DNA from 2 places in the Streptomyces sp. NPDC091287 genome. Region 1 is predicted to be linked to the other one. Evidence: riboswitches for the same ligand, from Rfam matches in the RefSeq annotation. Region 1 holds a riboswitch; the other holds the start of a gene.
What was found. A riboswitch is a leader RNA that binds a small molecule or an ion and turns the genes downstream of it on or off. The one in region 1 is predicted to bind glycine.
Positions count from the first base shown of each region.

Region 2: linked by a shared signal. The riboswitch ahead of gcvT (glycine cleavage system aminomethyltransferase GcvT) and the one ahead of gcvP (aminomethyl-transferring glycine dehydrogenase) in region 1 are both predicted to bind glycine.

Region 1 is NZ_JBIVUV010000030.1:60,171-65,816, reverse strand. It holds gene ACIQRW_RS36215 (DNA polymerase IV) at 46-1,503, shown strand; gene ACIQRW_RS36210 (PRC-barrel domain-containing protein) at 1,425-1,796, opposite strand; glycine riboswitch at 1,929-2,026, shown strand; gene gcvP (aminomethyl-transferring glycine dehydrogenase) at 2,220-5,105, shown strand; gene ACIQRW_RS36200 (DUF5999 family protein) at 5,209-5,415, opposite strand.
Region 2 is NZ_JBIVUV010000035.1:8,326-13,971, reverse strand. It holds gene ACIQRW_RS37250 (ABC transporter substrate-binding protein) at 1-923, opposite strand, end outside; gene ACIQRW_RS37245 (enhanced serine sensitivity protein SseB C-terminal domain-containing protein) at 1,165-1,992, opposite strand; gene ACIQRW_RS37240 (enhanced serine sensitivity protein SseB) at 2,160-2,930, opposite strand; gene ACIQRW_RS37235 (AAA family ATPase) at 3,001-3,693, opposite strand; glycine riboswitch at 3,869-3,966, shown strand; gene gcvT (glycine cleavage system aminomethyltransferase GcvT) at 4,141-5,265, shown strand; gene gcvH (glycine cleavage system protein GcvH) at 5,409-5,646, shown strand, end outside.

The DNA.
Region 1 (5,646 bases):
CGCCGGACCGGCCCGTTGTCAGTGCCGTAGGGCAGCATCGACGGTGTGAGACCCGCGCCCACCATCCTTCACCTGGACATGGACGCCTTCTACGCGTCGGCGGAGCAGGCGGCCAAGCCGAGCCTGCGCGGCAAGGCGGTCGTGGTGGGCGGCCTCGGACCGCGCGGAGTGGTCGCCACCGCCTCGTACGAGGCCCGGCGCCTGGGCGTGCACTCGGCGATGCCCACCGCACAGGCCCGGCGGCTCGCACCGAACGCCGCCTACCTGGTGCCTCGCTTCTCGCTGTACCGGACGGTGAGCGACCAGGTGATGGAGCTCCTGGGGCGGCTGTCGCCCCTGGTGGAGCCGCTCAGCCTGGACGAGGCCTTCGTGGACCTGGAGGCCGGCGGGACGGCCGACGACGCGGCGTCGGCCCGTGCGACGGGTGAAGGACTGCGGACGGCCATCCGCGCGGTGACCGGCCTCAGCGGATCCGTCGGGCTGGCCGATTCCAAGATGCTCGCCAAGATCGCCTCCGAGGAGGCCAAGCCCGACGGACTGCTGCTCATCGAGCCCGGCACCGAGCGTGAGCTGCTCGCCCCCAGGTCCGTGCGCATCCTGCCGGGGGTCGGCCCGGCCACCGGCGACCACCTCAGACGCGCCGGGATGACCACCGTCCACGATCTGGCCGAGGCGGGCGAGGCGGAACTCGTACGGCTGGTCGGCAAGGCCCACGGCCACGGGCTCTACCGGATGGCGCTGGGGCTCGACGACCGGCCGGTGGTCGCCGAGCGGGACGCCAAGTCCGTATCGGTGGAGGACACCTTCGACGTGGACCTGCACGACCGGGTGCGGGTGCGGGCCGAGGTGGAGCGGCTGGCCGTCCGGTGCGTGGAGCGGCTGCGCGCCGCCGACCGGTCGGGCCGCACGGTGGTGCTGAAGGTGCGCCGCTACGACTTCTCCACGCTGACCCGCTCCGAGACGCTCAGAGGCCCCACGGACGACCCCACAGTGGTCCGTGAGGCGGCGGGGCGGCTGCTGGAGTCCGTCGACACCACGGGGGGCGTACGGCTGCTGGGGGTCGGTGTGACGGGGCTGGCCGACTACACCCAGGAGGACCTGTTCGCCCAGGCCGCCGACGCCCGGGAGCTCGCTCAACGGGCCCAGGAGGAGCACCGGGCGCCGGGGGAGGGCGAGGAGGAGAACGTGGCGGCCGAGCCCGAGCCGGACAGCGCGGAACTGCTCGCCGCGCGGCGCTGGCCCGCCGGGCACGACGTGCACCACGAGGAGCACGGGCACGGCTGGGTGCAGGGGAGTGGCGTGGGCCGCGTCACCGTCCGGTTCGAGGAGCCGTGGAGCGCACCCGGCCGGGTGCTGACGTTCCGCATCGACGACCCGCTGCTGCGGCCCGCCGACCCGCTGCCGCTCGTCCGTGACGCGGCCGACTACTCCTCCTGGCCCGCCAGCCTGCCGAAGTCCCGGTCGGGCGCCGACTGCTCCGAGGGTGGGGAGTCCAGCCCGTAATGGCGGTAGAGCTGCAGTTCCTGCTCGGGCGAGAGGTGCCGGCCGACGCCGAAGTCCGGCGCGCCCTTGATCAAGGCGCGGTCGAAGGGGACGCGCAGCGCGTCCTCGACGAATTCGCTGGGCTCCAGGGGGACGAAGGCGTCCCTGCTGAACAGGCCGGTGCGGACGGCCGCCCACTCGGGCACGCCCGTCGCGTCGTCGAGATAGACCTCATCCACCGTTCCGATCTTGGCGCCCTTGCGATCGAATGCCTTGCGGCCGATCAGGCGGCGCGGATCGATATCGGTCTGCACGGTGCCTCCCACTGGTCGCAACTGCTCAGGGTGGACGCTGTCGCTCCACCAGCACCACACAAGTGCAGATCCGTGGCGTCGGCCACTCGAGAACTCCGGCGCAGTGGCCGCTGGTAGGCTGGCTGTGGCTGCTGACCCCGTGCGGGAGAGTCCTCCGGTGGAGAATCCGGAGGCGCCGAAGGAGCAACTCCTCCCCGGAATCTCTCAGGCCCCCGTACCGCACGGACGAGGTCACTCTGGAAAGCAGGGCGATTCCGTGCGGGCGCAGGCCCAGGCGGACTCGACCCTCACCGACGGTGAAAGTCGGCACGCCCCCGGGCGGGCCGGTGAAGCTCTCAGGTTGAGATGACAGAGGGGGAGGCCGTTCGGGCACCCGCGCCGTGGTGCCCCTCGCAGGTCGTGACAGACCAGGAGGCCTCCACCATGACCCCCCGTCGCACTCCGCTCTCCCAGCTGGAGCAGGGCATTCCGTTCGAGCAGCGCCACATAGGGCCCGACGCCGGAGCCCAGGCGAAGATGCTCGCCCAGGTCGGCTACGGCTCCCTGGACGAGCTCACCGCCGCCGCGGTGCCCGACGTGATCAAGAGCGCGGAGGCCCTGAACCTTCCCTCGGCGCGCACCGAGGCGGAGGTCCTGGCCGAGCTGCGGTCGCTGGCCGACCGCAACGAGGTGCTGGCCCCGATGATCGGCCTCGGCTACTACGGCACCTTCACGCCGCCCGTCATCCTGCGCAACGTCATGGAGAACCCCGCCTGGTACACGGCCTACACGCCGTACCAGCCGGAGATCTCCCAGGGCCGCCTGGAGGCCCTCCTCAACTTCCAGACGATGGTCGCCGAGCTGACCGGGCTGCCCACCTCCGGCGCCTCGCTGCTCGACGAGGGCACCGCGGCCGCCGAGGCGATGGCCCTCGCCCGGCGCGTCGGCAAGGTCAAGAAGGGCGTCTTCCTGGTCGACGCCGACACCCTGCCGCAGACCGTCGCGGTGATCGAGACCCGCGCCGAGCCCACCGGTGTCGAGGTCGTCGTCGCGGACCTGAGCGACGGCATCCCCGCCGAGATCGCCGAGCGCGGCGTCTTCGGCGTCCTGCTCCAGTACCCGGGCGCTTCCGGTGCCGTGCGCCCCATCGAGCCCGTCATCGAGCAGGCCCACGAGCTCGGCGCGATCGTCACCGTCGCCGCCGACCTGCTGGCCCTCACGCTGCTCACCTCGCCCGGCGCGCTCGGCGCCGACATCGCGGTCGGCACCACCCAGCGCTTCGGCGTCCCGATGGGCTTCGGCGGTCCGCACGCCGGCTTCATGGCGGTCCGCGAGAAGTTCGCCCGGTCCCTGCCCGGCCGCCTCGTCGGCGTCTCCGTCGACGCCGACGGCAACAAGGCCTACCGCTTGGCCCTCCAGACCCGCGAGCAGCACATCCGTCGCGAGAAGGCCACCAGCAACATCTGCACCGCGCAGGTCCTGCTCGCCGTCATGGCCGGGATGTACGCGGTCTACCACGGCCCCGACGGGCTGCGGACGATCGCCCGGCGCACCCACCGCTTCGCCGCGATCCTGGCCGACGGACTGCGGAGTGCCGGCGTCGACGTCGTGCACGGCGCGTTCTTCGACACCCTGACCGTGCGCGTCCCCGGAAAGGCCGCGGCCGTCGTCGCGGACGCCCGGGAGCGCGGCGTCAACCTCCGCCTCGTCGACGCCGGCCAGGTCTCCATCGCCTGCGACGAGACCACCACCCGTGCGCAGATCTCCGCCGTCTGGGCCGCCTTCGGCGCCGAGGGCGACATCGAGGCGCTGGACGCGACGGTCGCCGACGCGCTGCCCGAGGGGCTGCTGCGCTCCGACGACATCCTGACCCACCCGGTCTTCCACCAGCACCGCTCCGAGACCGCGATGCTGCGCTACCTGCGCAAGCTCGCCGACCGCGACTACGCGCTGGACCGCGGCATGATCCCGCTCGGCTCCTGCACCATGAAGCTGAACGCGACCGCCGAGATGGAGTCGATCACCTGGCCCGAGTTCGGCGCGCTGCACCCCTTCGCCCCGGCCGACCAGGCGCAGGGCTTCCTCTCCCTCATCCGTGAGCTGGAGGAGCGCCTCGCCGAGGTCACCGGCTACGACGCGGTGTCCCTCCAGCCCAACGCCGGCTCCCAGGGCGAGTTCGCGGGACTGCTGGCCGTCCGCGCGTACCACCGGGCCAACGGCGACGACCAGCGCACCGTCTGCCTCATCCCGTCCTCCGCGCACGGCACCAACGCCGCCAGCGCCGTCATGGCGGGCATGAAGGTCGTCGTGGTGAAGACCGCCGACGACGGCGAGGTCGACATCGCGGACCTGCGCGCCAAGATCGAGCAGCACCGCGACGAGCTGGCCGTGCTCATGATCACCTACCCGTCCACGCACGGGGTGTTCGAGGAGCACGTCGCCGAGATCTGCGGCGAGGTGCACGACGCGGGTGGCCAGGTCTACGTCGACGGCGCCAACCTCAACGCGCTGGTCGGGCTCGCCAAGCCCGGCAAGTTCGGCGGCGACGTCTCGCACCTGAACCTGCACAAGACCTTCTGCATCCCGCACGGCGGCGGCGGCCCCGGCGTCGGCCCGGTCGGTGTCCGCGCGCACCTCGCCCCGTACCTCCCCAACCACCCCCTCCAGCCCGCCGCGGGTCCGGAGACCGGTGTGGGCCCGATCTCGGCCGCCCCGTGGGGCTCGGCGGGCATTCTGCCGATCTCGTGGGCGTACGTCCGTCTGATGGGCGGCGAGGGGCTCAAGCGGGCCACGCAGGTCGCCGTGCTGGCCGCGAACTACATCGCCAAGCGCCTGGAGCCGCACTTCCCGATCCTGTACAACGGCCCGGCCGGCCTCGTCGCGCACGAGTGCATCGTGGACCTGCGCCCGATCTCCAAGGCGACCGGCGTCTCCATCGACGACGTGGCCAAGCGCCTGATCGACTACGGCTTCCACTCGCCGACCATGTCGTTCCCGGTGGCCGGCACGCTGATGATCGAGCCGACGGAGAGCGAGAACCTCGCGGAGCTCGACCGGTTCTGCGACACCATGATCGCGATCCGCGCCGAGATCGAGAAGGTCGCCTCGGGGGAGTGGAGCCAGGACGACAACCCGCTGAGCAACGCCCCGCACACCGCGGCCGCGCTCGGCGGCGACTGGGACCACGGTTACAGCCGCGAGGAGGCCGTCTTCCCGGCCGGGGTGTCCGCCGCGGACAAGTACTGGCCGCCGGTGCGCCGCATCGACGGAGCCTTCGGCGACCGGAACCTGGTCTGCTCCTGCCCCCCGCTGGACGCGTACGACGACTGAGACAGGCTGCGGTAGGGCGTGAGCCGTGAGCGGTGCACGCCGGACATGCGTCGGGGCCGGTGCGGAGATCTCTCCGGGCCGGCCCCCGTTCGTCGGCCCGTCCTCAGGCGGCCTTCACCACGCGGCCGGTTGCCGGAGTCCGGTGCGGGGCGATGATCTGCCCGTCGGGCAGCAGTTCGCCGGTGTCCTCGAAGAGCAGGACGCCGTTGCACAAGAGGCTCCACCCCTGTTCGGGGTGGTGGGCCGTCAGGCGGGCGGCCTCCCGGTCGGGTGAATCGGCAGTGGGGCAGGGTGGCTGGTGCTGGCACATGGATGGGTTCTTTCGCTGCGTCGAGTCGAGTGTCCTGCGGCTGGATGAGGTGTTCATGGCCGCCCCCGTATCAGTCGGTCCGGTCCCAGTGTTGCCTTACGGGGAAGATTCCGCAGGGATTTGGCTGCAGCACCCGTACTCCTCTCATGACGCATCACCCGCGCGGACGGTTCACCGCAACTGCACTGTCCCTTTGGGTGGTTCGGGGTGGCCGGATGGGGCTAGTCCGAG
Region 2 (5,646 bases), on a different contig from region 1:
ACCTCGTAACCCTCCTTCTCCAGCGTCGTCACATCGGCCGGCGCGACCAGGTCGTAGCCGTCGATGTCACCCGCCTGGAGCGCCTGGCGGCGGGTCTCCTCGGTGGAGATGGTGCGGAAGACCAGGTTCTTCACCTTGGCCTTGTCGCCCCAGTAGCCGTCGAAGCGCGTCAGGGAGACTTCCTTGTTCCCCTTGTTCCACTTCGTGATCTTGTACGGGCCGGTGCCGGCGACCGTGCCTGCCTCCTGGCTGTACTTGGGGTACGTGATCGCGTCGCCCTTGGCGGTCGCGTCCTGCTTCTCGTACTCCTTGATGGCCTTCGGCGAGTGGATCGCCAGCGCCTGGAGGGAGAACCCGCCCGGCAGGTTCGCCGAGGGCTCGTTCACCTCGATGACGGCCGTGTTGTCGTCCTTGGCGGTGCAGGACTTGTAGTTGGGCTTGGGCGCCTCGGCGTCCTCGTTCTTCGCGAACCCGCCCATGATGGTCTGCCAGTAGTAGGAGACCGCGCTGGACTGGTACGTGCCCTTCCAGTTGAACCAGTGGTCGTAGTTCGCACAGACCGCGGCGGCGTTGAGCGCCTCGCCGTCGTGGAACTTCACGCCCTGGCGCAGGTTGAACGTCCAGACCTTGCCGGCCGGGTCGCTCGACCACTTCTCGGCGAGGCCGCCGACGAGCTTGCTACCACCGGGCTCGTGCTCCAGGAGCGCCTCGAAGGCCTGACGGGTGACGCGGAACGTCTCGCCGTCGCTCGCGAGGGCCGGGTCGAGGGAACCGGGGTCACCGGCTCCGGCGAAGACGAAGGTGTCCTTTTCGCCCCCCTTGGAGCCGCCCTCGTCCCGCTCGCTGGAACAGCCCGTGGCGATCAGAGCGACAGCGACCGCTGTCGTGACCGCCCGGACAGCCCGGGACTTGAATATGCGCATGGGTCCACCCCTGGTTCGCCATGTGGTGAGGTTTGATGGCCGCACACTACAGACGGTGCCTGCCGCAAGAGAACAGTCCGGATAGCGGTGAGACCTAGTCGAGACCCGGACAGTTAACAAACCGTCCAGTTCCGGGACATCCTCACGCGGGCGGTTAACAAGCCGGACATGGAGGGGTGTTCGACGGAGGGTGACCGGAGGCGGAGGGCAGCGCCCGACCGCTCCACCCGCTCGGCGCAGTTCAGCGGGGCTGGGGCGGGTAGCCGTATCCGGGGGCGGCGAGAGGCGGCGGGCCGGCGGGGGCGTGCGCCTCGCGGTCGTAGAAGGGGCGGGCGTTCGCGCGCAGCCACATGCCGACCGGGTCGTACTCGTCGGACAGGGCGACGGTGGAGACGGGCAGCCCCTCGGGGACCGCGCCGACCGACTGCCGCATCATCTCCCGCACCGATTCGACGGAGGCGCGGCCGGTGTCGTAGAGGTCGAGGCCGATCGCGAGATACGGGACGCCGACCGCGGGGTGCACCCAGGCGCGGCGCAGCGAGCGGATCGCGGGGGTGCGGTGGGCGTTCTGGGTGAGCAGGGCGTAGAACTGCGGGAGTTCGATGGCGGGGTCGGAGAGCCGGAGCGGTCCGGCGGGCAGCCGGTCCAGGCCGGTGGCGATGCGCCGCAGGTCGAGCCAGGGAATGCCGACGCCGCCGCCGGGGGCGTGCGGATTGAGCCAGATGCCCCAGCGGTCGGGGAACAGGGCGCGGGCGATGTCGCGTCCGGTGACCAGCTCGTGGGCCCGGTTCCAGCCACTGGCGGAGAGCTCCTGGGCGGAGGTGACGCAGGGGGCGTAGCCCAGGCCGTCGATCTCCATGTTCCCGTACTGGGCGTCCGGTGAGCCGGCCGTGCCGTGCCAGAGCAGCATCCAGACCCGGCCCTCGGCTACCGCGGCGAGCAGCGCCTCGTAGGCGTCGTAACGCCCCGGGGTCACCTGGCGCAGCATGTGCTCGACCTTCCCCGAGGCACTCGACTCCGCTCGATCGGGGAAGGCCCCACTGGCCGCCGCGGTGCCTGACGCACTCACCCTGGGTTCCGCCCCTCGTCGATCCGTCGCGTTCGCGCCACCGCTCCCGGGCACACGGGAGCGACCACGCCATCAAACCAGCTTATGCGCCGATTCTGGCACCGACTTGACGCCCTGGTCCGGCGGTGCCCGGTCCCGTCGCCGTCAGTGGTCCTCGCGGCGGTGGATCAGTGGCCCTCGCGCCGGTAGAACGGGCGCACTTTCTCCCGCATCCAGTCGCCGACGAGGTCCTCCGCCACATCCAGCAGGACCAGGTTGACCGGCCAGGGCACCTGGACCCGGCCGAGCGCGCGGCCGATGGCGTCCATGGGCGCGCTCTGTCCCGCGCCGTCCCAGGTGACGAACTCGACGCCGACGAAGAGGACCGGGTCGCCGCCCTCGATGCTGGCCAGCGCCCGGCGTGCGGTGCTCACCACTCCGGTGGCCCCGAACTCCTCGGAGACCGCGGTGAGGAAGTCGACCGGGTCGTGCTGCCAGTCCGGCTCGAACAGCCGGACCCGGCCGCCGGTGGCGGGCCCGTCCAGGGCGGTGCGGCCGGCCCGGCAGAGCTCGGCGACGGCGGGCGGCGGAAGCGGTATGCCGACCGCGCCGCCCGGATTGACGGCGATGCCGACCTGTGGGGGCAGGCCCCGGGCGAAGTCGCGGGCGGGCGCGACGGTGAAGGACATGTGGCTGCCGACGCAGCTGAGGAACTGGGCCTCGGAGCTGAAGACGGGGACGAAGGCCGCGCCGTCGATCTCCATCATCGGCAGGTCGAGGTCCGCGCTGGCGGGGGTGCCGCCGTTCGGCAGCGGCACCCAGACGGAGCTGCGGCCGAGCACCTCGACGAGGCGGCCGCCCGCGTCGGGGACGCCGAGCGAGGCCGTCAGCACCTCTTCGAGCTCGTTGGCGGGCCACCCCTGCTGGGGGTGTGCCGGTGCGGGTGCCGGAATGTCCACTGCCTCTGTGCCCTCTCTCCACCGCCTCGGCCGCGCCCGGCGGCCTCTGCTCCGGCCAGCACCTTAACGGTCAGCGGGCGGTGGAAGCCTCGTCGGCCGTGAAGGAGATCCGGCCGAGCGCTCCCGCGGCCTCGCGGTCCAGCAGCACCGCGGAGGTGCAGCCGGCGGGCAGCAGCCCCTGTTCGGTGTCGCGGAGCAGCCGGGCGACCGCGTGCCGGTGGCGGGCGAAGGCGTAGCCGGAGACGCCGCGCCCACGCTCGCGCTGTCCCTGCCGCGCCACCTCGGGTGTCACGTCGAGCAGGATCAGATGGAGGGTGCGGCCCCGGCTCTCGGCGTGCCGGGCGAGCCAGCGGCGTACCCAGGTCTGGGTGCCGCAGTCGTGCACGACGACGGATTCACCGGAGCGCAGGGCGCTCCAGAGGCCGAGGTAGTGCGCGGCGCGGACCAGGGGGCGGTAGAGGGCGTAGGGCAGTAAACGGGGCAGGGCGGCGGCCCAGCTGTCGCGGGTGTTCTGGGAGTCGATGGCGCGGCCCTGCGCGGCCCGCCGGATGAGGGTCGACTTCCCGCTGCCGGGGAGCCCGGAGACCACGACGACGTCACCGGCGGTGAGGTCGAGGCTGTACGGGCCGCAGGCGGTGCGCCCGCGCAGGTCGCGTACCACCGGAGCGCCTCCCGTCAGCAGCTCCCGCGCGGGAGCGCCGGGCTGTGCGGGCATCGCGCCGTGCGCGACCCCCGCGGTCGGTGCCGACCGCTGCAACGTCATCGCCCATCCCCCTGCCGTCGTGTCCCCCACGCCTGCCCCTGAAGTGTAAAGAAAAGGCAATGAGGCACAACCGTGTCAGGGCCTGTTGTAGCCGTATTCACCTGCGTGGGGACCGGGCCCCCCACTCTCCCCCAATGCATGCGATGATGACCCCGCCAACTGCATACCGGCCGTTCGAATCCGCGCGGGAGAGTTCCGGCCACAGTGTGAGCCGGGCGCCGAAGGAGCAAGATCCTCCCTTGAATCTCTCAGGCCCCGTACCGCGTGGATGAGGCAGATCTGAAAAGCGAGCCGTTCCGCGGCTCCACCCAAGGTGCAAGCCGAGCCCCCTGATCCGGGGCGCCCTCCAGGGGCATACCCCGTCGGGGGCTATCGGCGAACCTCTCAGGTTCCGATGACAGATGGGGAGGATTCGTCCTGACGTCGTCATGCCCTGGAGCCGTATCCATGAGCACTGCCCCCCGTCTTACCGCCCTCGACGCACTGCACCGCTCGCTCGGCGCCACCATGACCGACTTCGCGGGCTGGGACATGCCCCTGCGGTACGCCAGTGAGCGCGACGAGCACAACGCCGTACGCACCCGGGCCGGACTCTTCGACCTGTCGCACATGGGCGAGATCACCGTCACCGGGCCCGGGGCCGCCGCCTTCCTGAGCTACGCGCTGGTGGGCAACATCGCCACCGTCGGCAACGGCCGGGCCCGCTACACGATGATCGTCCAGGAGGACGGCGGGATCGTGGACGACCTGATCGTCTACCGCCTGGGCGAGACCGAGGCCCCCGAATACATGGTCGTCGCCAACGCGGGCAACGCGCAGATCGTCCTGGACGCGCTGACCGCCCGGGTCGGCGGCTTCGACGCCGAGGTGCGCGACGACCGGGACGCGTACGCGCTGCTCGCGGTCCAGGGGCCCGAGTCGCCCGCCATCATGAAGGCCGTCACCGACGCCGACCTGGACGGGCTGAAGTACTACGCGGGCCTGCCGGGCACGGTCGCCGGGGTCCCGGCGCTCATCGCCCGTACCGGCTACACCGGCGAGGACGGCTTCGAGCTGTTCGTGGCGCCCGAGCACGCCGAGCAGCTGTGGCGGGCGCTGACCGAGGCCGGCTCCCCGCACGGCCTGATCCCCTGCGGGCTCTCCTGCCGGGACACGCTGCGCCTGGAGGCGGGCATGCCGCTGTACGGGCACGAGCTGACGACCGCGCTCACCCCGTTCGACGCGGGTCTGGGCCGGGTCGTGAAGTTCGAGAAGGAGGGCGACTTCGTCGGGCGCGAGGCCCTGACCGCCGCCGCCGAGCGCGCCGAGACCGCCCCGCCGCGCAAGCTGGTGGGCCTGATCGCCGAGGGCCGCCGGGTCCCGCGCGCCGGTTTCCCGGTCGTCGCCGACGGCAAGGTGATCGGCGAGGTCACCTCCGGCGCCCCGTCCCCGACGCTGGGCAAGCCGATCGCCATGGCCTACGTGGACGCGGCCTTCGCGGCCCCGGGCACCGAGGGCGTGGGCGTGGACATCCGCGGCACGCACGAGCCGTACGAGGTCGTCGCGCTGCCGTTCTACAAGCGCCAGAAGTGACGTCCCGGGAGAATCCGGGCCTTCTCACCGCGTGCGGGCATCACGCTCACCGCGTGCGGGCGTCACGCGAGTGACGTACCTCCGTCTCACACCGTAAGACCACCGTTCATCAGCACTCCCCCGCGTACAGGAGAATTCAGGTCATGAGCAACCCCCAGCAGCTGCGGTACAGCAAGGAGCACGAGTGGCTGTCGGCCCTCGAGGACGGCGTGGCCACCATCGGCATCACGGAGTACGCGGCCAACGCGCTCGGTGACGTCGTCTACGCCCAGCTTCCGGAGGTCGGCGACACGGTGACCGCGGGCGAGACCTGCGGCGAACTGGAGTCGACCAAGTCCGTCAGCGATCTGTACTCGCCGGTGACCGGTGAGGTGACGGCGG